3 regions of the Photorhabdus aballayi genome follow, and region 2 is predicted to be linked to each of the others. Evidence: riboswitches for the same ligand, from Rfam matches in the RefSeq annotation. Region 2 holds a riboswitch; each other region holds the start of a gene.
What was found. Region 2 has a riboswitch for thiamine pyrophosphate ahead of thiB (thiamine ABC transporter substrate binding subunit). Riboswitches for the same ligand answer to the same signal wherever they lie in the genome.

Region 1 (8,240 bases), on a different contig from region 2:
GAAGACATTGGCTAAATATGGCTACACCATTCCGCAAACCGGTGTACTTGATGAAGATACTCGTAAGACAATCAGTGCGTTCCAGATGCATTTCAGGCCAGATGATATCAGTGGTAATCCTGATGCACAAACTGAGTCAATAGCTTTGGCTCTGGTTGAGAAATATAAAAAATAGTTTTAGTTAGTTGTATCGCGTGGATCGTGCCATAGAAAAAACTTTATCAGAGTGATTTTTATGGCATGATTTATCTTATTAACAATTCTGTAGATTTTCATGATCCACTATTCAGATTCGTTTTCACTTTACTTTAACCCGTCATTACAGATTATCTCGCCAGTTGATGGCTAAGTAATAAAATATTCAGTGTATACCCGTCATCTTTCAAGTTGCCTCTTTGTTGGCTGCACTCACTCACCCCGGTCGCATAGTTATCTATGTTCCCGGGGATTCGCTCCTTTGCCGTCGCGATGCATCTTGAAATCCATTGGGTATATATAAATAATCGTCGCTTTATTTTATAATGACTATTACTATCTTAAGTAATAGTCAGATTAAATGAAATTTTTGCGATATGGAGAAAATATTACTTTTTATTATTGTTTCTCTTTTCTGGCAGAATAAATGCTAGGATAACTCCAATCAGACTGATAAAGGGTGAATACATTATTATTTTCTCGGAAAAATAGTTTGGTAACACGCTGCAAAGATAAATAAAAATAGAGATTAACCAACCATACAGCCCCGCGTCATTAAATCTATAAGCTGTTTTCATGATTAAATAGTAAACGGTAGCGAAGGAGCACATTGCCCATAAGCCAATCGAGATCATGTACAGCCACACTGATAACTCATATTGCATGTGGGCCGCGTAATGATTTTCTGCTAGATAACCAGAGAGAAAGATCAATATTCCTAAAATAACGGCTATTTTAATAAAGCTAATAATATAATCTTTTCTACTTGATTTTTGGCTGAAATAATTTTTTATTGCACTAACTAGAGAGTCGTCCATAAATAACAGTCATGTAAATAACAATGGAACAGATAATAACTGATCTAATGATAGTATGAATAGAAAAATATAAATCGGATATTAGATGAAAATATTTTAAACGTAACTCGATAATTAAATATGTAAGAATAAGGTGATGATTGTTAAATTGTATGGTATTTTATGTGTTTTATGATCTTTTTGGTACTTATAGCAATCTATTCTTTGGGAACTTGACAAATGATTATTCGCTTATCTAAGATTTTGATGATTTTTGCAGTAGGTTTGTTTGCTACGTTAGCTGCTTTTGGTAATATTACAGACTATGCGACTAATTTTGCATTTGTACAGCATGTATTAATGATGGATACCATTTTCCCAGATACGGCTATTACCTATCGTGCAATTCATTCACCGGCGTTACATCACATTGGCTATATTGTCATTATTTCTTTAGAAACTTTAACAGCAGTGTTATGTTGGATTGGCGGTATTCATTTACTGGCGAATTTAAAATCTAATGCTGCTGTTTTTAATAAAAAGAAGGCTATTGCGATAGCGGGTCTGACTTTGGGATTCTTGACTTGGCAGGTGGCATTTATGTCAATCGGCGGAGAATGGTTTGGGATGTGGATGTCTAAACAATGGAATGGCGTGTCTAATGCTTTCCATTTTTTTGTTACCATCATTCTGGTACTGATTTATTTGATTCAGTATGACAGAGAATTAGAATAAAGATGGGGATAGATGTGAAAACAAGGATCGAACAACACAAAGCGACCTTATACGGAATATTAGCGATTGTGTTGTGGAGTACAATCGTTGGATTAATAAGAAGTGTGAGTGAAGATTTCGGGCCTGTAGGTGGCGCAGCGCTCATTTATACTGTTGGATCAGTTTTCCTGATTCTGCTAATGGGCTTCCCAAAGATCAGTACCTTCCCCAGAGTTTATTTGTGGCTTGGTAGCTTATTATTTGTCAGTTATGAAATCTGTTTATCACTTGCATTAGGTTTTGCCAATAATCGTGCTCAAGCAATTGAATTGGGTATGGTTAACTACTTATGGCCAGGTTTTACTGTTTTATTCGCAGTGATTATTAATAAGCAAAAAGTGAACTTGTGGTTATATCTTGGTTTATTATTGTCTATTCTGGGGATTGGTTGGGTGATGAGTGGTGATAATGGTTGGTCACTCAGACAGATGGTAGAAAATATCCAGAGTAATCCATTAAGCTACGGGCTGGCTTTTGCGGGGGCAATTATTTGGGCAGTGTATTGTAACATTACAAAAATAATGTCGGCAGGTAAGAATGGCATGTCGTTGTTTTTTATCCTGACAGCGTTCGCATTATGGATTCAATATTTTTTCACATCTCCGCCTGAAATGGTGATAAGCCTACATAGTGTCAGCATATTATTGTTTGCTGGCGCGGTTATGGGGTTGGCGAATGCAGCCTGGACCGTTGCGATTATCAGAGGACATGTTGCATTATTGGCTACACTGTCTTATTTCACGCCTATCATATCTACGGCCTTTTCATCATTGCTCCTTAGCACTGCACTCTCTTTTTCATTTTGGCAAGGCGTGCTAATGGTTACCATAGGATCAATTGTCTGTTGGTTAGCGACTAAAACCAAATGATACCGGTTGAATCAAGATTAGAGCTCTCTGTCCATCTAAACCAGAAACTCAGAGAGCCTCGTTAAGGGAAGTATTGTGTCTGGTATTAAATAAAAGATCAGAACACAAAGGTTGAAGCTCTTTGCCTTTCACCGGAAAGCACGGTTGCATTTGTTGGATAATTGCCAGTTTCAATGCTCTCTGATTATCGTGTCACGAACAGTTGGTAGCGAAATGCAGAGGTAATTTAACTTCGAGCTCAATATCTGGATTCTGCCGGAAATCATAAGGCGTTATGCCATACTCTTTGCGGAACATGTAAGTGAAATGAGATTGAGAGCCGAAGCCGAAATCTAAGGCGATATCAAAAATAGGCAAAGAGCTGTTTCTTAAAAGATGAACAGCACCGGCCAGGCGTCGCTGGCGGATATATTTACCAAGAGAAATTCCAGTGACTTCCTTGAATATTTTCTGCATGTGCCAAAGCGAGTAACCGGAGTAAGTTGCCAGTTCTTCCAGGTGGATTACCCGGCCAAGGTGATTCTCAATCCATTTGCTGAGAGCGCATACAAGTGCTAAGTGATTATCCTGTGGCATTAACAATTTTGTTCTGGTTGAAAATGAAGGGAAGTATACACAACTTTTTCTACAGATGACAAAGCCTTGACATGATGATTTAGATTGTAACTGAATGTGACAATTGATTTTTTTGTTATAGTGAATAGAATCCACATGGTTAGTATTTGTTTAAATGTGTTCTGATATGTTGTTAGCATACATACTGTTACCGGTACGATTTTTTCACAATGAAAGCACAAGATGAATATTTTTCTTGTTTCATTGTTGTAAAATATCATTTTTCAACTTTATTCTTAACGTATTGCGTTCTGATCGAACTTGAAGGAAATAGAATTGGACATAAAAAAAACCATTGCAATCTTAGTATTACTTGGAATATGTCTGTTCTTGTACCTGCTAGCTTTGGATAGCTATTGTGATCAGGGGGAAAAGTTTGATTCAGGTATTTGTTCTGTGACTCGATATCTGCCTTTCTGATTAGTTGCTGATACTCATCAGCCATTTTCCCGTCATATATCTGTGCTAACATACTATCTTCAATATCCACCCTTTAAAGCTAGTGTTTTGTTTGCTTAGAATTAAGTGCCATCCTAATAGGCGTAATTGTTGCAGGCCGTTCTTATCAATGAACAGTGAACACGGACAGCGCGGAAAAACCGGAGCGTACACGTAGTACGTGAGGATGACTCGCTTCGCTTGCCCTACGGGCCGCACTAAAGTGCGTTCAAAAGCTAACGCTTTTGTTTGAGCACTGCCCAAGTTCGCTCTTTATGGCAAAGAAGGGCAAATAAAATAGCCCTATTGGGATAGGCAGTAAAGCAGATAATGGGAAGCGGTTGTTTTCCCACTTATAACAAGATAGAAGTTGCATCAAGAGGACAAGATGGCAGGACAATCGCAGCGGTCAACACTTAAACGCGGTTTAAAAAACCGGCATATTCAACTTATTGCTTTGGGGGGGGCTGTCGGGACTGGGTTGTTTCTCGGTATTGCACAAACCATAAAAATGGCAGGTCCCTCCGTAATTTTAGGGTACGCTATTGCAGGCTTTATTGCATTTCTGATTATGCGTCAGCTAGGCGAAATGGTGGTCGAGGAGCCTGTAGCGGGGTCGTTTAGTCATTTCGCGTATAAATATTGGGGGGACTTTCCCGGGTTTTTATCAGGCTGGAATTATTGGGCGATGTTTACTCTGGTTGGCATGGCTGAATTAACGGCTGTGGGAATGTACATCCACTACTGGTGGCCTGATATTCCAACCTGGGTTTCTGCAACCGTCTTTTTTGTCTTAATTAATACGGTAAATTTAATTAATGTCCGCTTATATGGCGAAACAGAATTTTGGTTTGCCATTATTAAAGTGACCGCCATTATCTGCATGATTGTGTTTGGCGCTTACCTGTTAGTCAGCGGAAATGGCGGGCCTCAGGCCAGCATTGCTAACCTTTGGCAACATGGCGGCTTTATGCCTAATGGCATCACCAGCCTTATCATGGCAATGGCTGTGATCATGTTCTCTTTTGGTGGATTGGAACTGGTGGGTATTACCGCAGCAGAAGCGGAAAATCCGCGTATCAGCATTCCTAAGGCTACCAATCAAGTGGTATACAGGATATTGATTTTCTATATCGGTTCTCTGACTGTATTGTTGTCGCTTTATCCGTGGGGCAATGTCGTTGAAGGTGAAAGTCCATTTGTGATGATTTTTCACAACCTGGATAGTTTCTGGGTAGCTAATGTTCTGAATATTGTTGTCCTAACTGCTGCATTATCTGTTTATAACAGCGGTGTGTATTGTAACAGCCGGATGTTGTACGGTTTAGCAAAACAAGGCAATGCTCCTGGGATGCTGACCAAAGTCAATGAGAGTGGCGTCCCTATCAGAGCCATTGTCATTTCTGCTTTGGCAACGTCCGTTGGTGTGCTGATTAATTATGTAATCCCGGGCAAAGCATTTGAATTATTGATGGCACTGGTGGTAACAACATTGGTGATTAATTGGGTCATGATCTGTACGGCGCATTTAAAATTTCGGGCAGAAAAAGTTAAACAGGGAATAGAGCCATCATTTAAGGCATTCTGGTATCCATTCGGTAATTATCTGTGTCTGGTTTTCCTTGCCTTTATACTTGTCATTATTTTGATGATGGATAGCATCCGTATTTCAGTCATCCTGATGCCATTCTGGGTGGGTGCGTTATGGATCGGGTTTTTAATGTCTCGTTCCCGCCGTGAAAAAATGAGAGCACAGGAGCAGGGATAACATATACCTGGATTATCGCTATAAAAATACCGGGCTGATATTACACAGCCCGGTATTTTTTATCCAGTTACCATTGCCAACGTAACCAAGCAAAGAGGACGTTACCATTATTATATGTGCCGGGAATATATGTCCCTTGCAGCGATAACCGATCATATTCTATGGAGAATAACGGTAATGGGAGTGGAATAGGGACATAATAATATTCATGACGAGCTGTAACGCTTAAAGTGAACCCTATTCCCATTCGAAAACCATCTAAATCACCGGGTATCCACATTTTCTGAAATCCATAGCCAACGATGGGTTCCAAACGGTTATGAGAATCCATAAAAGCCATTGCATAAAGGGAATGCCAATCATTGTCTTCGTCGTAACGATATTTACCATAGCCGAAACCCCAGGGCCGTTCATTATATCTATCGATCTTCTCTTTATCGTAGGTATGCCTGTTATGCCAAGTAATTACTGGCAGATAAAGTTCATTGTCGGGTGCATCCCAGGTGAGGGTGATATTATTGTTGAGTTTTTCCCATAAGCTACTTGAATTGTTGCCATAACTGCTCGGTGTGTGAGATTCAGTCGTTGCTAATGACTTATTAGCAGTATCTGCCGTTGCTGCAAACACTGTCCCAGATGAGACTAAAAGAGTAGTTGATAGGGTATAGGCTGCGGTTAAATCAAACTTCATTATTTATTGCTCCAATTTCCCGACGACATAAATTGGGAAGATCCTGTGCATCACGTAAAATATGACAAACATCTAAATTCAGGAATTCTACTCTTGCTATTTTCAATAAAAGCTAAACGAAAAATTAATATTAAGATGTGATAGGTATTAACTGGGTATATTTAATACTGATATTTTAGTCGACTAATATTGGGAATGTGTTGACTTTTTCTTTCGCCTAAACAGTAGAAATTGGTCCTATGAACATACTATGAGATATAGAAAGTCTAATAATAAGACAGGCAAAATAAATTAGTGTTATTTATGTTATCTGGGGTTTTGTTGAGTGGATAAACTGTAAGCTAATTAGGATAACCTTGGATTTTCAAATTTTTGCAGCTATGTTAAACAATAATTGTTGTTAAGAATTTTAAATATGTGCGTTAGCTCCATAGCTGATAAAAAATGGCTTGCCATCATATTAAGAATATGTGATAAATCGTTCGGGTAAACGAGGTACGGTTCTGTTAATAGCAGCAACTCGCTCTAGTTTTTATGTTACGCCGAAACGGCGAATTAGAATTAAGTGATCCAAAGGAAATTCTTAAAATGGCAAAAATCACTGGTACTGTAAAGTGGTTCAACGAATCAAAAGGTTTTGGTTTTATTACTCCTGCTGACGGCAGCAAAGATGTGTTTGTACATTTTAGCGCTATTCAGAGCGAGGGTTTTAAAACTCTGGCGGAAGGCCAAAAAGTTGAGTTTGAAATTCAGGACGGTCAGAAAGGTCCTTCTGCGGCAAACGTCACTACAGCATAACTTCTTTTTGTCGACCATTTTGGATTGACGAAGTAAATTTGTTGTCTGATTGATTTTTTACTGGCAACAATGACATACCGATATCACCCTGTTGGTTATCTGATAGGGTGTTTTTGTTTTGGCTCGGGGCGCTCTTTATTGAGCTGAGATGAACCCGTAATACCTGATCTGGATAATGCCAGCGTAGGGAAGTCATGGTGTCTTTTCCTGATACTTGCTTTTCTTTATGTCTGGTTGGAAGAGGTACCTATGATGAGAATCAATTCACTGACAATTGCCGGTACTGATCCTAGTGGCGGTGCCGGCATTCAAGCCGACCTAAAAACTTTCTCTGCACTTGGTGCTTATGGCGCTACAGTCATGACAGCGCTTGTTGCACAAAACACCTGTGGTGTGCAATCTGTTTATGATATCGATCCTACTTTTGTTGCGGCACAGCTTGAATCTGTGTTGTCAGATATCAGAATTGATAGCGCTAAGATAGGCATGTTATCTAATGCAGCCAATGTTGCTGTTGTTGCCGACGCAATAAGTCGTTATTCCGTTCCTTATGTTGTATTGGATACGGTAATGATTGCGAAAAGTGGCGATCCGTTGCTGGCGCCGGAAGCGGTTTCCGAGGTTGTTGAACAATTATTACCGAAGGTTTCGTTGATTACCCCAAATTTGCCGGAAGCCGCAGCGATATTGAAATGTTCTGTAGCAAAAACCGAAACGGACATGCAAAAACAAGGGCGTGAATTATTATCGCTAGGATGCGAAGCCGTTTTACTGAAAGGCGGACACCTTACAGAACATGAAAGCCCTGATTGGCTATTTACTGTTGAGGGAGAATGGCGTTTTACTGCGCCTAGAATCAATACGCGTCATACACATGGTACAGGGTGTACGCTCTCCGCTGCACTGGCCGCTTTGCGTCCGCGTTATTCAAATTGGCAGACAACACTGCCTGTTGCCAAATCATATCTTCAGGCGGCGTTAGAACAAGCGGATTTGTTAGATGTAGGAAAAGGGATTGGACCTGTGCACCATTTTCATCAGTGGTGGTGAGAGTAGCGGATTGGCGAACTGTGTAAAATCAGTTGATCGTTCAGGGGAGTCCATATAGGGGCATGACGACGGGTCATTGGCATTTAAGTTCCGTGTCATTGCCGCTCATCTTAAGCCTTCCGGTAAACTAATTGCGTATACCGCTGAACCTGATTGTCGATTAGAAAAAGTGAATTATGAAAATTATGGTATAAAAATTCTGAGTGAAGAGCCCGTGAAAGACACAACTCTCGTGAGAGCTGAAT
Region 2 (8,239 bases):
CGTTGAGCTGGTGGCGTACTGGTATGATTTTCCCCATTCAGCCATAGGGAGCCTTTTTCTGCTGTTTGAAAACCGGCGATCAAGTTCAGGAGCGTACTTTTACCTGCGCCACTGGGACCCAGTATTGCGATATGTTCCCCGGCCTGAATCTGCAAGTTAAAGCGCATCATCAGATGTTCATAGCGGTAAGTCAGATTCTCAAGTTTAAGCATTACGTGGTCTCGGTAAGCGTTCAAGTAAACTAAACAGCATAAAACATAACAATAACAGCAATAAAGCAGTGATCGCGCCATCCTGACTACGGTAAGCCCCGATTTGCTGGTAGAGATAGAAGGGCAGGGTACGGAAATCTTCATTACCAAACAGCGCTACGACGCCAAAATCTCCAATGGATAGGACACAAGCAAAGGCCAGCGCTTGTGCCAGCGGAACTTTCAGTGCTTTTAGTTCAATCCAGCGCAGTCGGTTAATACCTTGAATATTCAGGGAGCGACACAGTGGATTGTAGCGGGCAGCCAGATCTTTCATTGGATTATCCAGAACTTTCAGTGCATAGGGAATTGCCATCAGTGCGTTGGTTAAAATCACCAGACCATAGGGTGAACGGGGCAGACCAACGGTATCGTTGAGTAACAGAAAGAACCCTGTTGCCAATACAATGCCAGGCATAGAGAGGATTAACAAACCACTCATTTCCATTGCTTGTCCCCAATGGGAGGAATAACGCAGGTACAGTTCACGGCTGCTCCACAGCAACATCATAGTGAATAAAATACACAGGAACCCTGCGCCTAAAGCAATCATTACAGAGGTGATAAATGCCTGCCACAATGCAGGCTGGCGCAATACGTTAAACAGCCCGCTGTTAAGGCCATCCACGATAACAGCCAATAATGGCGGCACGAGTAGTAATAATGCTGCGGTAATTAACAGACTGTCGCAGATTTTTCTCAACAAAGTATCCTGTGGATTACGCCATTGTTGTTGATTGCTGTAGCCGACAGATAGAGCGCTATTAAGCTTCTGGCTGAGGAGCACAAGGCCTAGGCAGCAGATAATCTGAATCAATGCCAGTAACGCGGCGCGGTTGAGATCGTAGTCATAGCTTAACGCCTGATAGATTGCCAATTCGACAGTTGTTGCCGCGGGCCCGCCACCTAACGCTAGCACAGTAGCAAAACTGGCGAAACAGAGCATAAAAATCAGTGCGCCAGTGGGTAGGATCTGGCGGCGTAGATAAGGCCATTCAACAAAACGGAAATGTTGCCATTCATTCATACCTAGCTGCGCCGCTAATTGCCGTTGTTCCACTGCGATGTTTTCCAGTGATTGCAGTAAAAGCCGTATTGCTAGTGGCATATTAAAGAAGATATGCGCCAACAAAATTCCTGATAAACCATAAGGAGTAAAACGGTAATTGATGCCGATCCATTCGCAGAACTGAGCCAGCCAGCCGGCTCGGCCATAGACCGTCAGAATGCCGAACAGAGCGACTAATACAGGCAAAACCAGCGTCATAGCACATAGGCGAAGAAATAGGATTCGGCCTGGAAAATAGCGGCGATAGAGTGCTCTGGAAAGAAAAATAGCCGGGATAACAGAAAACAGCGCCGACAAAAAAGCCTGCCAGAAGGTAAAACCCACTACATGCCACAGATAGCTATCTTCTGCCAGTAAAGACCAGTTATGTTCAGGTGCATTAGACCAAAGCGCACCGAATGCTAGTAAGGCGACCAATAGTAAAAGACCGGAGGCAAGAGCCCCCGGCAACAGCCATCCGGCTATCAGCGGCTGACAGCGCTTTGCCATGCACGAATCCATTGGTTACGGTATTTTGCGACTTCTTCTGCGGGATATTGCAGTGATTTTTCAGGTATTGAAAGCTGTGAATATACTTCTGGAAGTGGAATATCAATGACCGGATACATCCAGTTAGTGGTTGGAATCTCCTGTTGGAAAGCTGGAGTCAACATAAACTGCATAAATTTCTGGGCAAGCTCCGGCTGCTTGCTGGAAGCCAGTTGTGCAGCCACTTCGATTTGCAGGTAATGACCTTCGTTGAAGGTAGCGGCAGCATAATCGTCTTTCTTCTCAGATAACAAGTGGTAGCCCGGTGAAGAGGTATAACTCAGCACCAGATCGCCTTCTCCTTTCAGGAACAGGCCATAAGCTTCACTCCAGCCTTTGGTAACAGTCAGTGTTTTCTTTGCCAGTTTTTGCCAGGCTTGTGGGGCATCATCACCATAAATCTTTTGCATCCATAACAGCAGACCTTGCCCCGGTGTGCTGGTGCGAGGATCTTGATAGATCACTTTCCAGTTATTGTGGCTATTGATCAGCTCATCCATGCTTTTTGGCGGGTTTGGTAAACTCTTTTTGTTATAAATGAAGGCAAAATAGCCATAGTCATAAGGAATGAATATCTGGTTGTGCCATGATACCGGCAGTGACAGCTTGCTGATATTCACTTGACTTTCAGTGAACAGCCCCGTTTGTTGAGCCGCTTGAATTAAGTTGTTATCCAATCCAAGAATAATATCCGCAGCAGTACGTTTACCTTCCATTCTTAGGCGATTGAGCAAAGAAACGCCATCTTCCAGAGCAATCAATTTCAGTTCACAATCACATTCAGTCTCAAACGCTTTTTTAATTGCGGGTCCGGGTCCCCATTCTGCGGCAAAAGAATCATAGGTATAGATTGTTAATACCGGCTTGGCCTGTACAACCTGACTCAATAGCAACATAGAAGCTGATAGGGCCGTCAGTACGATTAATTTGGAAAATAACGTCTTAAACACTTTGCTCTCCTTACATTAATGAGGATTGGCAAAGGATTTGAGGAAGCGCTAAACGGCAAGATAATGTCTGTGAAATAGTTAGCAGCTCAAATCCCTACGCCGGTATTTAGCCGGATCAGGTTCGGCGGGTTTACTCTCAGCAAGGCTGTTTTAAACAGCCAGCACCCCGTTGAGATGGCGCTATTGTAGAGATTTAGCTAGCGACTGCAAAGTCCAATGATAGAGGTTTACCACTTGAGGGTAGTGTGAAACAATTAGTCATCTTTCAAATTTAGTTTATCGAGGTAGTCTGGTGATCGATGATGATGGCTACCGCCCGAATGTAGGAATTGTAATTTGTAATCGGCAAGGCCAGGTTTTGTGGGCCCGGCGTTATGGGCAACATTCCTGGCAATTTCCTCAAGGGGGCATTAATCCGGGGGAATCACCAGAACAGGCTATGTACCGGGAACTGTATGAAGAAGTGGGTTTAGGTCGGAAAGATGTACGCGTTCTGGCCTCTACGCGTAATTGGTTGCGTTACAAATTACCCAAGCGTTTGGTGCGTTGGGATACACGACCTGTCTGTATTGGTCAAAAACAGCGGTGGTTTTTGCTACAACTGCTCTGTAGTGAAGAAGATATTAATGTGCAGCACAGTAATACCCCGGAGTTTGATGGCTGGCGTTGGGTCAGCTATTGGTATCCTGTCCGGCAGGTTGTCTCTTTTAAGCGTGATGTTTATCGGCGCGTGATGAAAGAATTTGCTTCGGTTGTAATGCCAATACAGGAAAGCTCATCTCTGCCACGTTCTTCGTATTCTTATCGTCGCAAAAGAAGTTAGGTGAGTTCTATGCTCATGCGCTTACGGGAAATTGTTGAAAAAGTTGCTATGGCGACTAATCTGGCCGAAGCGCTTGAGCTATTGGTGAACGAGACCTGTCTGGCGATGAATACGGATGTCTGTTCTATCTATCTTGCTGATCATCAACGGCGGTGTTATTACCTGATGGCAACCCGAGGGTTGAGGAAACCCCGGGGAAGGGCTGTCAGTTTGGCTTTTGGCGAGGGAGTTGTCGGACAAGTTGGTCAATTGTCTGAACTGATTAATCTGGCTGATATCCGCAGCCATCCAAGTTTCAAATATTTGCCTCAAGTTAAAGAGGATAGCTTTCGCGCTTTTTTGGGCGTTCCGGTGGTCTATCGTCGCCAGTTGCAAGGTGTTTTAGTCGTTCAGCAGCAGGAACAACGCTTGTTTAGTGAAACCGAAGAGTCCTTTATGGTGACGCTTGCGACACAACTGGCGGTGATCCTTGCTCAAGCTCAGACTAAGGGTTTGTTTGGTCAGTATCGGCAAACCAGAATTAAAGCGTTGGCAATTTCCAATGGCATCGTGATGGCTCAGGGATGGCAAGATTGTTCCCAACCCTCGCTTGATCAAATTTTTGAAGCTTCAACCCTTGATCATGCAGCAGAACGTTCTCGTTTAATTCAGGCGCTTGAAGATGCAACAGCAGAATGCCGTCGGCTCAGTAAACGTTTTACCGCAGGCTCTCAAAAAGAGAGTGCCGCGATTTTTAATCTTTATTCCTACCTTTTGAATGATCCTCAGTTGAAACAAGATCTGTTCTCCTGCGTTGAACAGGGATCTGTGGCGCAATGGGCGGTTAAACAAGTTATTGAGAAATACGCAGAACAATTTGCCAGTTTGCAGGATGCTTATATGCGGGAAAGGGCATCGGATCTACGGGCGCTTGGGCAGCGATTATTATTTCATCTTGATGATTCACTGACTGCCAGCCATCAGTGGCCTGAATGGTTTATTCTGGTTGCAGATGAACTGAGTGCCAACCTATTGGCAGAAATGCCGCAGGAAAGATTAGCCGGGGTTATTGTTCGTGATGGCGCTACCCATTCACATTCGGCCATATTAGTTCGAGCAATGGGTATTCCGGCCATTATGGGGGCAGATATCCAGCCGGAACTCCTGCACAATCGTATGCTGGTTCTTGATGGTTTCCGTGGAGAAGTTTTTATTGAACCTGAGCCACTGATTTCACAGGAATATAGACAGATTATCGAAGAAGAAAAAGCGCTTAGCAAACTGGCTGAGGGAGATGTTGATCAGGAAGCGCGGCTTAAAAGTGGTGAGCGCATTTTGGTTCAGCTTAATGCGGGTTTGAGCCTGAAATATGAGTTACAGATCAGTAATAGTATTGATGGTGTTGGACTCTATCGCACCGAAATACCCTTTATGCTGCATTGTGGTTTCCCGTCAGAAGATGAACAAAAAGCGCGTTATCATGAGATGTTGCAATTATTTCCCGATAAACCGGTGGTACTACGTACACTTGATATCGGTGCGGATAAACAACTGCCTTATATGCCGCTCAGCGAAGATAACCCTTGTTTGGGATGGCGTGGTATACGGGTGACGCTGGATCAACCGGAGATCTTTCTTATTCAGCTTAGGGCAATGCTCAGAGCTAACGCTGATACGGGTAATCTGAAAATCCTGCTGCCAATGGTGACGAGTGTAGAAGAAATTGATGAAGCTAAGCGATTGTTAGACAGAGCGAAAGAGGAAGTCGAGCAAATGCTGGCGCGTCAAATACCTATGCCTCAGATCGGTGTCATGATAGAGGTTCCTTCGATGATTTTTCTGTTGCCACAACTTAAAAACAGAGTCGATTTTGTGTCTATCGGTACCAATGACTTAACACAATATCTATTGGCAGTGGATCGGAATAATACTCACGTCGCTTCTCTTTATGATTGCTTGCATCCAGCGGTAATTCGGGCATTAAAACTGGTATTTGAAAATAGCCAACGAGCAGGTCTTACGGTCAGTATTTGTGGTGAAATGGCAGGCACTCCGATGGGGGCGTTATTATTGATTGGTCTTGGCTATCGTAGCCTGAGTATGAGTGGTTGTAGTGTGCCAAGAATTAAATATTTATTACGTCATCTGGAGTTGGCTCAGGTTGAAAAATTAATGGCCGAGATACTGCAAGTTGAAACCAGCCGAAGGATAAAGGAGTTGTCAGCAACGTTTATGGAGCAGCATGGGGTTGGCGGTTTGGTCAGAGGCGGCATTTAATCCGTTTAATGGCCTGTGCTATGATTCTCAATCACTTGCCTTAGGGCATTAACGCTAAATATTAAGTGGGGAAAGATGAGTAACAGCTACCTGGCATTTCCTAATATTGACCCGGTCATTTTTTCAATAGGTCCAATAGCCCTCCATTGGTATGGTTTCATGTACTTGGTAGGGTTTATATTCGCCATGTGGCTTGCGACACGCAGGGCAGCAAAACCCAATAGCGGCTGGGCAAAAAACGAAGTAGAGAACTTGCTTTATGCAGGGTTTGTTGGCGTATTTGTTGGTGGCCGTCTGGGCTACGTACTGTTTTATAATTTCCCTGCTTTTCTCGATAACCCACTTTATTTGTTTAAAGTTTGGGACGGTGGAATGTCTTTCCACGGTGGTTTGATGGGGGTTATCTGTGCAATGTGGTGGTTTGGTCGCAGAACGAAACGCCATTTCTTACAAGTTGCTGACTTCATTGCACCGTTAGTCCCTTTTGGCTTAGGCATGGGGAGAATTGGTAATTTTATTAACGGCGAGTTATGGGGACGTGTCACATTGGATACGCCGTGGGCGATGTTGTTCCCAAGCTCCCGTGGTGAAGATATTGCACTGGCTGCAACGGACCCTTCATTGATATCGGTACTTGAACAATATGGTGTTTTGCCACGTCACCCTTCACAGCTTTATGAAATGGCGTTGGAAGGGATCGTTCTGTTCATTATTTTAAATTTATATATCCGTAAACCTCGGCCGATGGGCAGTGTTTCTGGTTTATTCTTAATTGGTTACGGTATTTTCCGGGTAATAGTCGAATTTTTCCGCCAACCGGATGCGCAATTGGGTTTATTCGACGGGATCAGCATGGGACAAATTCTTTCTATCCCAATGATCCTGGCGGGAATATTAATGATGATATGGGCATACAAACACCAAGGTAATAAGGTACAAGAGGTAAAATGAAACAGTATCTGGATTTAATGACAAGAGTGCTTGCAGAGGGCACTTCGAAAGCAGACCGCACTGGGACGGGGACACTCTCGATTTTCGGGCATCAGATGCGTTTCAATTTGCAGGATGGTTTTCCGCTAGTGACAACTAAACGTTGCCATATCCGTTCAATTATTCATGAGCTTCTTTGGTTCCTGAATGGTGATACCAATATTAAATATCTGCATGAAAATGGGGTGACTATTTGGGATGAATGGGCAGATAAAAACGGTGATTTGGGGCCGGTATATGGTAAACAATGGCGTGCATGGGGCACCGCAGATGGTCGCCAGATTGACCAATTGAAAACCGTATTGGAGCAGCTTAAAAGCGATCCAGATTCACGTAGAATCATTGTTTCTGCTTGGAACGTTGGTGAACTGGATAAAATGGCATTAGCGCCATGTCACGCTTTCTTCCAGTTTTATGTTGCGGATGGCAAACTTTCCTGTCAGCTTTACCAGCGTTCCTGTGACGTATTCCTTGGTTTACCGTTCAATATTGCGAGCTATGCATTGCTAGTTCATATGATGGCTCAACAGTGTGATCTGGAAGTGGGCGATTTTGTCTGGACTGGTGGTGACACCCATCTTTATAGCAACCATATGGAGCAGACAAAATTACAACTCAGTCGTGAACCGCGTTCATTGCCAAAATTGGTGATAAAGCGTAAACCGAAATCACTTTTTGATTATAAATTTGATGACTTTGAAATAGTCGATTATGACCCGCACCCAGGAATAAAGGCACCGGTTGCTATTTAGTTGTTTGGTTATTAGCAATAATTTGGAGGGAGACTATTGAGTGTAAATTGTTTCCCTTTTAATTTTGATGATATAAACACAGACATGCAGAAGTAGAGAAAAAAGGCAGAGATCTACTTGGCAACTCAGAGTATTTGGAGCATAGGATGTTTATCATGAAAAATGGGATATCTGAATTGGAACGTGAGAAAGATCAGGCTGATATAAACGCAGAGCAGCAGGCCATAGCGTTGCTTAAAATCGCCATGCTGTCTAAGAAAGACATTATAGAAGGTAGAAAAATGACACTTGAAGAAGCACTTCGTAGGCTCAAGGAACGTCGGGCGTGATATATAAAGCTAAAATTACTAAAACAGCCTACCAAATATTTTCTATTATTGAGAACTACAAGGTTAACACCATAGGATTGGAAACGGATCGGAATGTGATAGATGATTAATTGAATCATCGAGATTGATTGGGGAAAACCCGTTAGCATACGGCTATTCCTCAATGTTACTGGATAAAGGAATACAATTTCACCAGTGGTTTTCCAAAGATCGGCAATTCCGTGCCATTTATGATGTAGTCGGGGATGAAATTCAAATATTGGCATACGCAAGCACAAACCAAGATTTAAT
Region 3 (8,240 bases), on a different contig from region 2:
TCAAAATCTCACGACGAATTTGGCGCAAATCGCCCTGCTTATATTCATAAAAAGTCACGACAGTATTGTTATTACGGTAAGGGCTGTAAACACTCATTAGCACCCGAGGTTTACTATTCTGATCGTTGAGACGCCACAAGCGGACAACGCCATCATCTGCAATGAATCCACTTGCGCTGAAAGAAGGTTCTTTAGGTTGATTGGTACAGGCGCTGAGCGCGAAGACGAATCCTAGTGTCATCAGCCCCTGACGAACCAACAAAAGGGGATAAATAATACCCCTTCTATTTTTTCTTTTTTGCAATGAAATTATTTAACTGCGTCTTTCAGAGCCTTACCAGCAGAAAATGCAGGTACGTTTGCAGCCGCGATTGTAATTTCTTTACCGGTTTGCGGGTTGCGACCAGTACGTTCTGCACGGTGGTTAACTTTGAAAGTACCAAAACCGACCAGTTGTACTGAATCGCCCGCTTTCAGGGATTCGGTGATTGCATTCAAAGTTGATTCCAGAGCAGCTTTTGCCTGAGCTTTAGTCAGGTCTGTGCTTTCTGCGATTGCATCAACTAATTCAGTCTTATTCATAGATTATCCTTACAGTGTGTTTATCGTTTGCAAAGCATCGAGTGCGACGGATATGCCGAATGACAGCACCCCTGCATACACGCACCGATAGCCACTTCTTTTCACCCCCCAAATGTAGAACAGAGTGGGGGCAAAAGTGAAGCCTTTGAACATGGCATTTAAAGCATTAAATCACGTTTTTTCACTTTACTGCGTTAAATTTATACCAATGTTACTCGTTCCTGACTCCCGGAGGTCAGCTTTCAATCCTTTAATCAACTCAATATCCCGCTCTTCGCAGCTAACCAATAAGCGATAAATTTCCCATTGGATATCCCACTCTTGTTCAATAGCAGGTAACATTTTCAGTTCTTCATCGGTCATTTCTTTTCCGGCCTGAGTCATTTCAAGCATCGCAACGGTGCGAATCGAAATTTCACTCACTGCAATTGCATGCTCCAATGTTTCACCACTCAGACGAGCATGAATAGTTTCCCCTAATGCAATACATGCATCAATTGCCGGGTACACACCGTAAATATCGTAATCATCCGCAGAGGGAATAACTTGCTCCAACTTTTCCAGCTGATTATCAAAATTCACCTTGGCATCTTTTACAACTAATATTTCCCACACCAAATCCAGAATACGGCGGTAAAGAGCAGGTTCTGCAAACGCTGTCTGGCGACAGAACATCTGGTAATTTGGATACATCCGCTCGCACAGACTTGCCATAAAGGTCAGATGCTGCCAGCCTTCAAGTTTTTCCAGCCGTAAATGTATCGGGTTTCGTAACATTAGTTTTTACTCATTATGCACAATTTGCTCCGCAGTTTACCTGAAATTCAAGAATATCCACACGCTTACACCGAATTTAAGGATTTTTCTGCATCATTTGTTCAAAAAATGGCCTATTTGAGGCTACACCATCTGCCCAGCGGGTTGTTTCAGGCAAGCGATAACCTTTCATGCAACGTTCCACCCATAGCAATGCACTATCAAGACTGATTCGGTGCCCTGTAGAAATATACAATGGATTACAACGTTTTTTACTTCGCCATACCCAACCAATCTGTTCCTCTTTATCAAACAAAGGTTGGCAACTGCCGGGCTGTTCTCCCAATGGCTCACTTTCACCACATAAACGACGTTTCGCCACACCAATGGTAGGTACATTCGCCAATAAACCAAAATGGCTGGCAACACCTAAACGGCGTGGATGAGCAATGCCATGACCATCCACCATCACCAGATCAGGTATGTGTTTCAACAACTGCCAGGCAGCCATCAATGCTGGGTATTCACGGAAAGAGAGCAAACCGGGGATATAAGGCAGCGTAGTATCAATGCGGGCTACCTGATATTCCACCAGTTCAAGGGTAGGATAAGAAAGAACCGCTATCGCTGCACGAGTAATCGCCCCCTGTTGTTCGAAACCCACATCAGCGCCAGCAATCAATTTAGGTGGGGAAAAATCATCATAACGGATAACTTGTTGAGCTTTTTCTATTTGTTCCTGGCGTAACGCTTTCGTATTAATCATATTTTTACTGATGATATTTAGCTGAAAGTTTATGTACCGCCTCAACAAATACACCCGCGTGTTCCGGCAGCACATCCTGATGGATACCATGACCAAGGTTAAAGACATGACCAGAACCTGTCCCAAAACCTTGCAAAATTGTCGAAACTTCCTGTTCAATCCGCTCTGGAGAAGCGTATAACATGGATGGGTCCATGTTGCCCTGCAAAGCGACTTTATTTCCCACACGACGGCGTGCATCGGCAATATCTGCCGTCCAGTCCAAACCAAGCGCATCACAACCGGTTTCAGCCATTGCTTCCAGCCATTGCCCGCCACCTTTAGTAAACAGTGTCACCGGCACACGACGACCTTCATTCTCACGGATCAGGCCATCAACAATTTTGTGCATATAATGCAAAGAAAATTCCCGATAATCCCGCCCCGTCAATACTCCCCCCCAAGTATCGAAAATCATTACAGACTGAGCGCCTGCTTTAATCTGAGCATTGAGATAAAGAATAACGCTGTCTGCCAGCTTATCCAGCAACAAATGCATTACGGTAGGTTCGGCGTACATCATTTTTTTAATTTTAGTGAATGCTTTACTGCTGCCACCTTCCACCATATAAGTCGCCAGTGTCCACGGGCTACCGGAAAAGCCAATCAAAGGAACCTGCCCCGCCAACGCTTTACGAATCGCACGTACTGCATCCATCACATAACCCAGTTCCATTTCCGGATCGGGTACTGGCAGCTTTTCCACATCAGCACGACTGAAAACAGGAGATTTAAAACGAGGCCCTTCACCTGCTTCAAAATAGAGTCCCAGTCCCATAGCATCAGGAATGGTGAGAATATCAGAGAAGAGAATCGCCGCATCCAGCGGATAACGCCGCAAAGGTTGTAAAGTAACTTCACAAGCGAGTTCAGTGTTTTTACACAAAGAAATAAAATCACCGGCTTCAGCACGAGTAGCTTGATACTCAGGTAAATAGCGGCCAGCCTGGCGCATCATCCAAACAGGTGTAACATCAACGGGTTGACGTAGTAAAGCTCGCAAATAACGGTCGTTTTTCAGCTCATTCATGACAGGCTCCATCTATTTATTGGCCGCAATATAATCTGACTACAATGATTAGACGCCATTGTAACATGATAGGTAGATCTCTCCCGTTGAATTGCGCAACTGTACATTATGTATTTCGGCACAGAGCAACCGTATCTTCAATCAGCCGACGGGCAATAGTATTGTGTGGCGGAATCAATGGCAGTTGATCATAGTGATACCAACCTGCGCTAATTAGCTCTTTCGGATCATGACGGATCTCACCACCGCCATAATCAGCCAGAAATGCCATCATCAATGAATGAGGAAAAGGCCACGGTTGAGAAGCCACATAACGTAAGTTGCGAATTTTAATATTACTCTCTTCCATCACTTCACGGGCCACAGCTTCTTCGAGTGTTTCACCGACTTCAACAAATCCCGCAAGAACTGTATATATGCCTCCACGATGACGTTGGTGTTGAGCCAGCAAAATATGATCATCCCGACGAATACCGACAATAATACAAGGTGCAATCTGCGGATAATAACGTTCATGGCAGTGATGACACAAACAAGCCCATTCATTAATACTATGATGCATTTCACTACCGCAATAACCACAATATTGATGAGAGCGATAAAATTCCGCCAATTGCACTCCCCGGCCAGCTAATTGAAATAAACCGCGCTCACTTGAAATAATGTTTCGTAAAGAAACCATATTTGCAGCCATTTTCTGACGAATAAGCCAAACTTTCTCACCTTGCCACTCACCAATAGGCAAGGCTATTTTTCCTTGCAGAGACCATTGATTTGCCATTCCAAAAGGTAATTCTCCTTTAGGAAGCCAAATACGATTCTCGTCACTGATAACCCACCAGCCCCGTTCTATATCTGTTACTTGTTGTTGAATCATCATTATGGGATCTTAATTTATTATACATATCTGTATAAATCATACGCTTTTTAATCAAAAAAGCGTGCTTTATTACTATTGCCATATACCATATGGCTCGATTTAACTGTAATAAGCGTTATTCTCAACTATCAATATACTTTGACCTGAGGAACACAACACCATGTCACAATTGCTTGCCGTGTTTGATCTGGATGACACCTTAATTTCCGGGGATTCCAGCGCTATCTGGACAGAGTTTTTATGGGAAAAAGGGATCATTACTGATCCAAGTTTTATCGAAGCAGATAAAAAAATGATGGCTGATTACAACGCTGGTTCACTGGATATGAGTGGTTATCTGGCATTTAGCCTGCAAACACTGCATCAAATTCCACAAGAACAAGTTGATCTTTGGCTGACTGAATTTATTAACGAAAAAATCAAACCTCGATTTTATCCGCAAGCCAAAGCGCTTATTACTGAGTATCAACAGCAGCAAGTCCCAGTGATGATCATCTCAGCCACAGTTTCTTTTATTGTGAAAAAGATTGCTATCGAATTGGGCATTCACACTGCTCTGGGCATTGATATGGTGGTGGAAAATGGCTGTTATACCGGCCAAATAGACGGTATTGCGACTTTTCGTGAAGGGAAAGTCAAACGAATAAAACAGTGGCTGGAACAACAAAATAATTATCCTGAAATTATTCGTTTTTACAGTGATTCAATTAATGATCTACCAATGTGTCAATTTGCCGATGAGGTAATTACGGTCAATGCCGATACCCGTTTAAAAACCCAAGCACAACAACATGGCTGGAAACAATTAACCTGGTCACTGTAAATACTTTCAATCAGTAAGGGTTGTAGTTTTCACAATCCCTTCTATACTACTGCTTACTTTCTTGTCGGAGTGCCTAGCGTAAGCTGTCTTATCGCAGCATACACAGGCTGAGACCGTTAATTCGGGATCCGCGGAACCTGATCGGGTTAATACCTGCGAAGGGAACAAGAGTAATCAACCGCTGTCAGCCCACCCAATTTTTCACGGGTCTGTCCAGCCATCAATTATTACTCCTGCGAGCTCCAGACAAGCAACTTTCCCAATAACACAGTTAGGAATTTGCTATGTCTCATAATAATGTTATCCCTACAACCGATATCTCGCCAAAACCCAATCCGGCACGCCCACGTAAAGCACAACGCGATGCTGCTCAAGAATTTATTAATTCTATTCAAGGAGTGACATTCCCAAATTCACGACGAATTTATCTTCAAGGTTCCCGCGACGATATCCAAGTTCCAATGCGTGAAATCCAGTTATCACCTACTTTAATTGGCGGCACCAAAGAAGAACCTCAATATGAAGAAAACGAAGCCATCCCGGTTTATGATACTTCCGGCGCTTATGGCGATCCTGATGCCAAACTGGATGTACATGTTGGGTTAACCAAACTACGCCAACCGTGGATCGCCGAACGCCAAAATACTGAACCTGTTGCTACCCTCAGTTCTGATTTTACGCAGCAGCGCCTAACGGATGCCGGTCTCGATCATTTGCGTTTCAATCATCGCCCCCATCCATTAAAAGCCCGTAAAGGCAAATGCGTTACTCAACTGCACTACGCCCGTAAAGGCATCATCACACCGGAAATGGAATTTATCGCACTGCGGGAAAATATGGGACGCGAACGTATCCGCGGTGATGTGTTACGCCAACAACATGCTGGACAAAGTTTTGGCGCTCAGTTGCCAGAAAATATCACGCCAGAATTTGTCCGTCAGGAAGTCGCAGCCGGTCGGGCAATTATTCCCGCCAATATTAATCACCCTGAATCAGAACCGATGATTATTGGTCGCAATTTTCTGGTGAAGGTTAATGCCAATATCGGTAACTCTTCAGTCACCTCTTCTATTGAGGAAGAAGTAGAAAAGTTAATCTGGTCTACTCGTTGGGGTGCAGATACGGTCATGGATCTCTCTACTGGCCGTTATATCCACGAAACTCGCGAATGGATCTTACGTAACAGCCCGGTTCCCATCGGTACAGTCCCTATTTATCAGGCGCTAGAGAAAGTCAATGGCGTAGCGGAAAATCTCACCTGGGAAATATTCCGTGATACCTTGTTGGAACAAGCAGAACAAGGGGTAGATTACTTCACCATTCATGCCGGTGTATTACTGCGCTATGTACCGATGACAGCCAAACGCCTCACTGGAATTGTCTCCCGCGGTGGTTCAATTATGGCGAAATGGTGCCTGTCTCATCATCAAGAAAACTTCCTCTACCAACATTTCCGTGAAATTTGTGAAATCTGCGCCGCTTATGATGTTTCCCTATCATTGGGAGACGGCCTACGCCCCGGCTCTATTCAAGATGCCAACGATGAAGCGCAGTTTGCAGAACTACACACATTAGGTGAACTGACCAAAATTGCCTGGGAATATGATGTTCAGGTGATGATCGAAGGTCCCGGACATATTCCTATGCAGATGATCCGCCGCAATATGACGGAAGAATTGGAACATTGTCACGAAGCCCCTTTCTATACCCTTGGCCCACTCACAACAGATATTGCACCCGGTTATGACCACTTCACTTCCGGCATCGGCGCAGCTATGATCGGCTGGTTTGGCTGCGCCATGCTCTGTTATGTAACGCCAAAAGAACACCTCGGTTTGCCAAATAAAGATGATGTGAAGCAAGGGCTGATTACCTACAAAATCGCTGCTCACGCCGCTGATCTCGCCAAAGGCCATCCGGGCGCACAAATCCGCGATAACGCCATGTCCAAAGCACGTTTTGAATTCCGCTGGGAAGATCAATTTAATCTGGCGCTCGATCCCGATATCGCTCGCGCCTATCACGATGAAACCCTGCCACAAGCCTCCGGTAAAATTGCGCATTTCTGTTCTATGTGCGGGCCTAAATTCTGTTCTATGAAGATTTCTCAAGAAGTACGCGATTACGCCGCCTGCATGGAACAGATGTCCGAAGCATTCCGCGCCCACGGTGGCGAGTTGTATCACAGCGTAGAGGATGTATCCCATGAACAATCAGCCTAACGCGCCATTCGCCCCAACTGAACACAGATTAGGGCTGTATCCGGTCGTGGATTCGCTAGAGTGGATTTCCCGCCTGTTACAGGCAGGCGTCGCCACAATTCAGTTGAGAATTAAGGACCTATCAGAAGATCAGGTGGAAGAAGATATTAAGCAAGCCATTATGCTCGGTCGCCAATACAACGCTCGTCTGTTTATTAACGACTACTGGCGACTGGCAATAAAGCATGGCGCTTATGGTGTCCATCTGGGGCAAGAAGATTTAGCGATCGCTGATCTGAGCGCCATCCAAAAAACGGGATTGCGGTTAGGCATCTCTACCCACGACGAACAAGAGTTAGCGCTAGCAAAATCTCTGCGGCCGTCTTATATCGCTCTCGGCCACATTTTCCCAACCACGACCAAAGAGATGCCATCTACCCCACAAGGACTGGAAGCACTGAAACTACAGGTAGAAAACACACCAGACTATCCCACTGTCGCCATCGGAGGTATTTCTCTTGAACGCGTACCGGATGTCATTGCAACCGGAGTCGGCAGTGTGGCGCTGGTGAGCGCAATTACTAAAGCAAAAGATTGGCGTCAGGCAACTGCACAACTGCTTCATCTGGTTGAAGGCATTGAGTTGAAGGGATAGAGAGGTTCTTATGCTGAATGATCAAGAATTTATGCGTTACAGCCGACAACTGTTGCTCGAAGATATTGGCCCGGAAGGGCAGGAAAAACTGAAATCCAGCCGCGTACTGATTGTCGGACTGGGCGGGCTAGGCGCTCCCGCCTCTCTCTATCTGGCCGGAGCAGGTGTGGGAACAATTTATCTCGCTGACGATGACCAATTACACATCTCCAATTTACAACGGCAAATACTTTACCGCACCGAAGAGATCCCTGCCGCAAAAGCTGAACTTGCAGCCAATCAACTCAATGCATTGAATCCGCTGATAAAAACAATGGTCCTTAATCAACGCCAGAATCTGGAATCTCTGACAACAATCGTGAAGCAAGTCGATCTAGTTCTCGATTGTAGTGACAATATGACAACCCGCCACGCGATCAATGCTGCTTGTGTGGCAACGCGAAAACCATTAATTAGCGGTAGTGCTGTCGGTTTTAGCGGCCAACTTATGGTATTTGAACCCCCTTAT

Region 1: another riboswitch for thiamine pyrophosphate. It lies ahead of thiD (bifunctional hydroxymethylpyrimidine kinase/phosphomethylpyrimidine kinase); the one in region 2 lies ahead of thiB (thiamine ABC transporter substrate binding subunit).
Region 3: another riboswitch for thiamine pyrophosphate. It lies ahead of thiC (phosphomethylpyrimidine synthase ThiC); the one in region 2 lies ahead of thiB (thiamine ABC transporter substrate binding subunit).

The regions. Positions count from the first base shown of each region.
Region 1 covers NZ_JAPFCD010000027.1:41,083-49,322, forward strand. Annotated here, with positions in the region: gene OO184_RS14165 (N-acetylmuramoyl-L-alanine amidase) at 1-175, shown strand, start outside; gene OO184_RS14170 (DUF805 domain-containing protein) at 585-1,013, opposite strand; gene OO184_RS14175 (DUF2165 family protein) at 1,233-1,727, shown strand; gene yddG (aromatic amino acid DMT transporter YddG) at 1,730-2,635, shown strand; gene OO184_RS14185 (helix-turn-helix domain-containing protein) at 2,828-3,211, opposite strand; gene mgrB (PhoP/PhoQ regulatory lipoprotein MgrB) at 3,527-3,670, shown strand; gene OO184_RS14195 (amino acid permease) at 4,077-5,456, shown strand; gene pagP (lipid IV(A) palmitoyltransferase PagP) at 5,524-6,147, opposite strand; gene cspE (transcription antiterminator/RNA stability regulator CspE) at 6,736-6,945, shown strand; TPP riboswitch at 7,060-7,152, shown strand; gene thiD (bifunctional hydroxymethylpyrimidine kinase/phosphomethylpyrimidine kinase) at 7,195-7,995, shown strand; gene OO184_RS14215 (hypothetical protein) at 8,072-8,240, shown strand, end outside.
Region 2 covers NZ_JAPFCD010000010.1:95,232-103,470, reverse strand. Annotated here, with positions in the region: gene thiQ (thiamine ABC transporter ATP-binding protein ThiQ) at 1-212, opposite strand, end outside; gene thiP (thiamine/thiamine pyrophosphate ABC transporter permease ThiP) at 205-1,809, opposite strand; gene thiB (thiamine ABC transporter substrate binding subunit) at 1,785-2,798, opposite strand; TPP riboswitch at 2,872-2,977, opposite strand; gene rppH (RNA pyrophosphohydrolase) at 3,091-3,621, shown strand; gene ptsP (phosphoenolpyruvate--protein phosphotransferase) at 3,631-5,877, shown strand; gene lgt (prolipoprotein diacylglyceryl transferase) at 5,953-6,828, shown strand; gene thyA (thymidylate synthase) at 6,825-7,619, shown strand; gene OO184_RS07830 (hypothetical protein) at 7,766-7,948, shown strand.
Region 3 covers NZ_JAPFCD010000023.1:3,899-12,138, forward strand. Annotated here, with positions in the region: gene OO184_RS12830 (DUF1481 domain-containing protein) at 1-241, opposite strand, end outside; gene hupA (nucleoid-associated protein HU-alpha) at 310-582, opposite strand; gene OO184_RS12840 (YjaG family protein) at 769-1,359, opposite strand; gene nfi (deoxyribonuclease V) at 1,436-2,104, opposite strand; gene hemE (uroporphyrinogen decarboxylase) at 2,109-3,173, opposite strand; gene nudC (NAD(+) diphosphatase) at 3,280-4,053, opposite strand; gene OO184_RS12860 (HAD family hydrolase) at 4,214-4,876, shown strand; TPP riboswitch at 4,932-5,057, shown strand; gene thiC (phosphomethylpyrimidine synthase ThiC) at 5,161-7,098, shown strand; gene thiE (thiamine phosphate synthase) at 7,082-7,732, shown strand; gene OO184_RS12875 (HesA/MoeB/ThiF family protein) at 7,743-8,240, shown strand, end outside.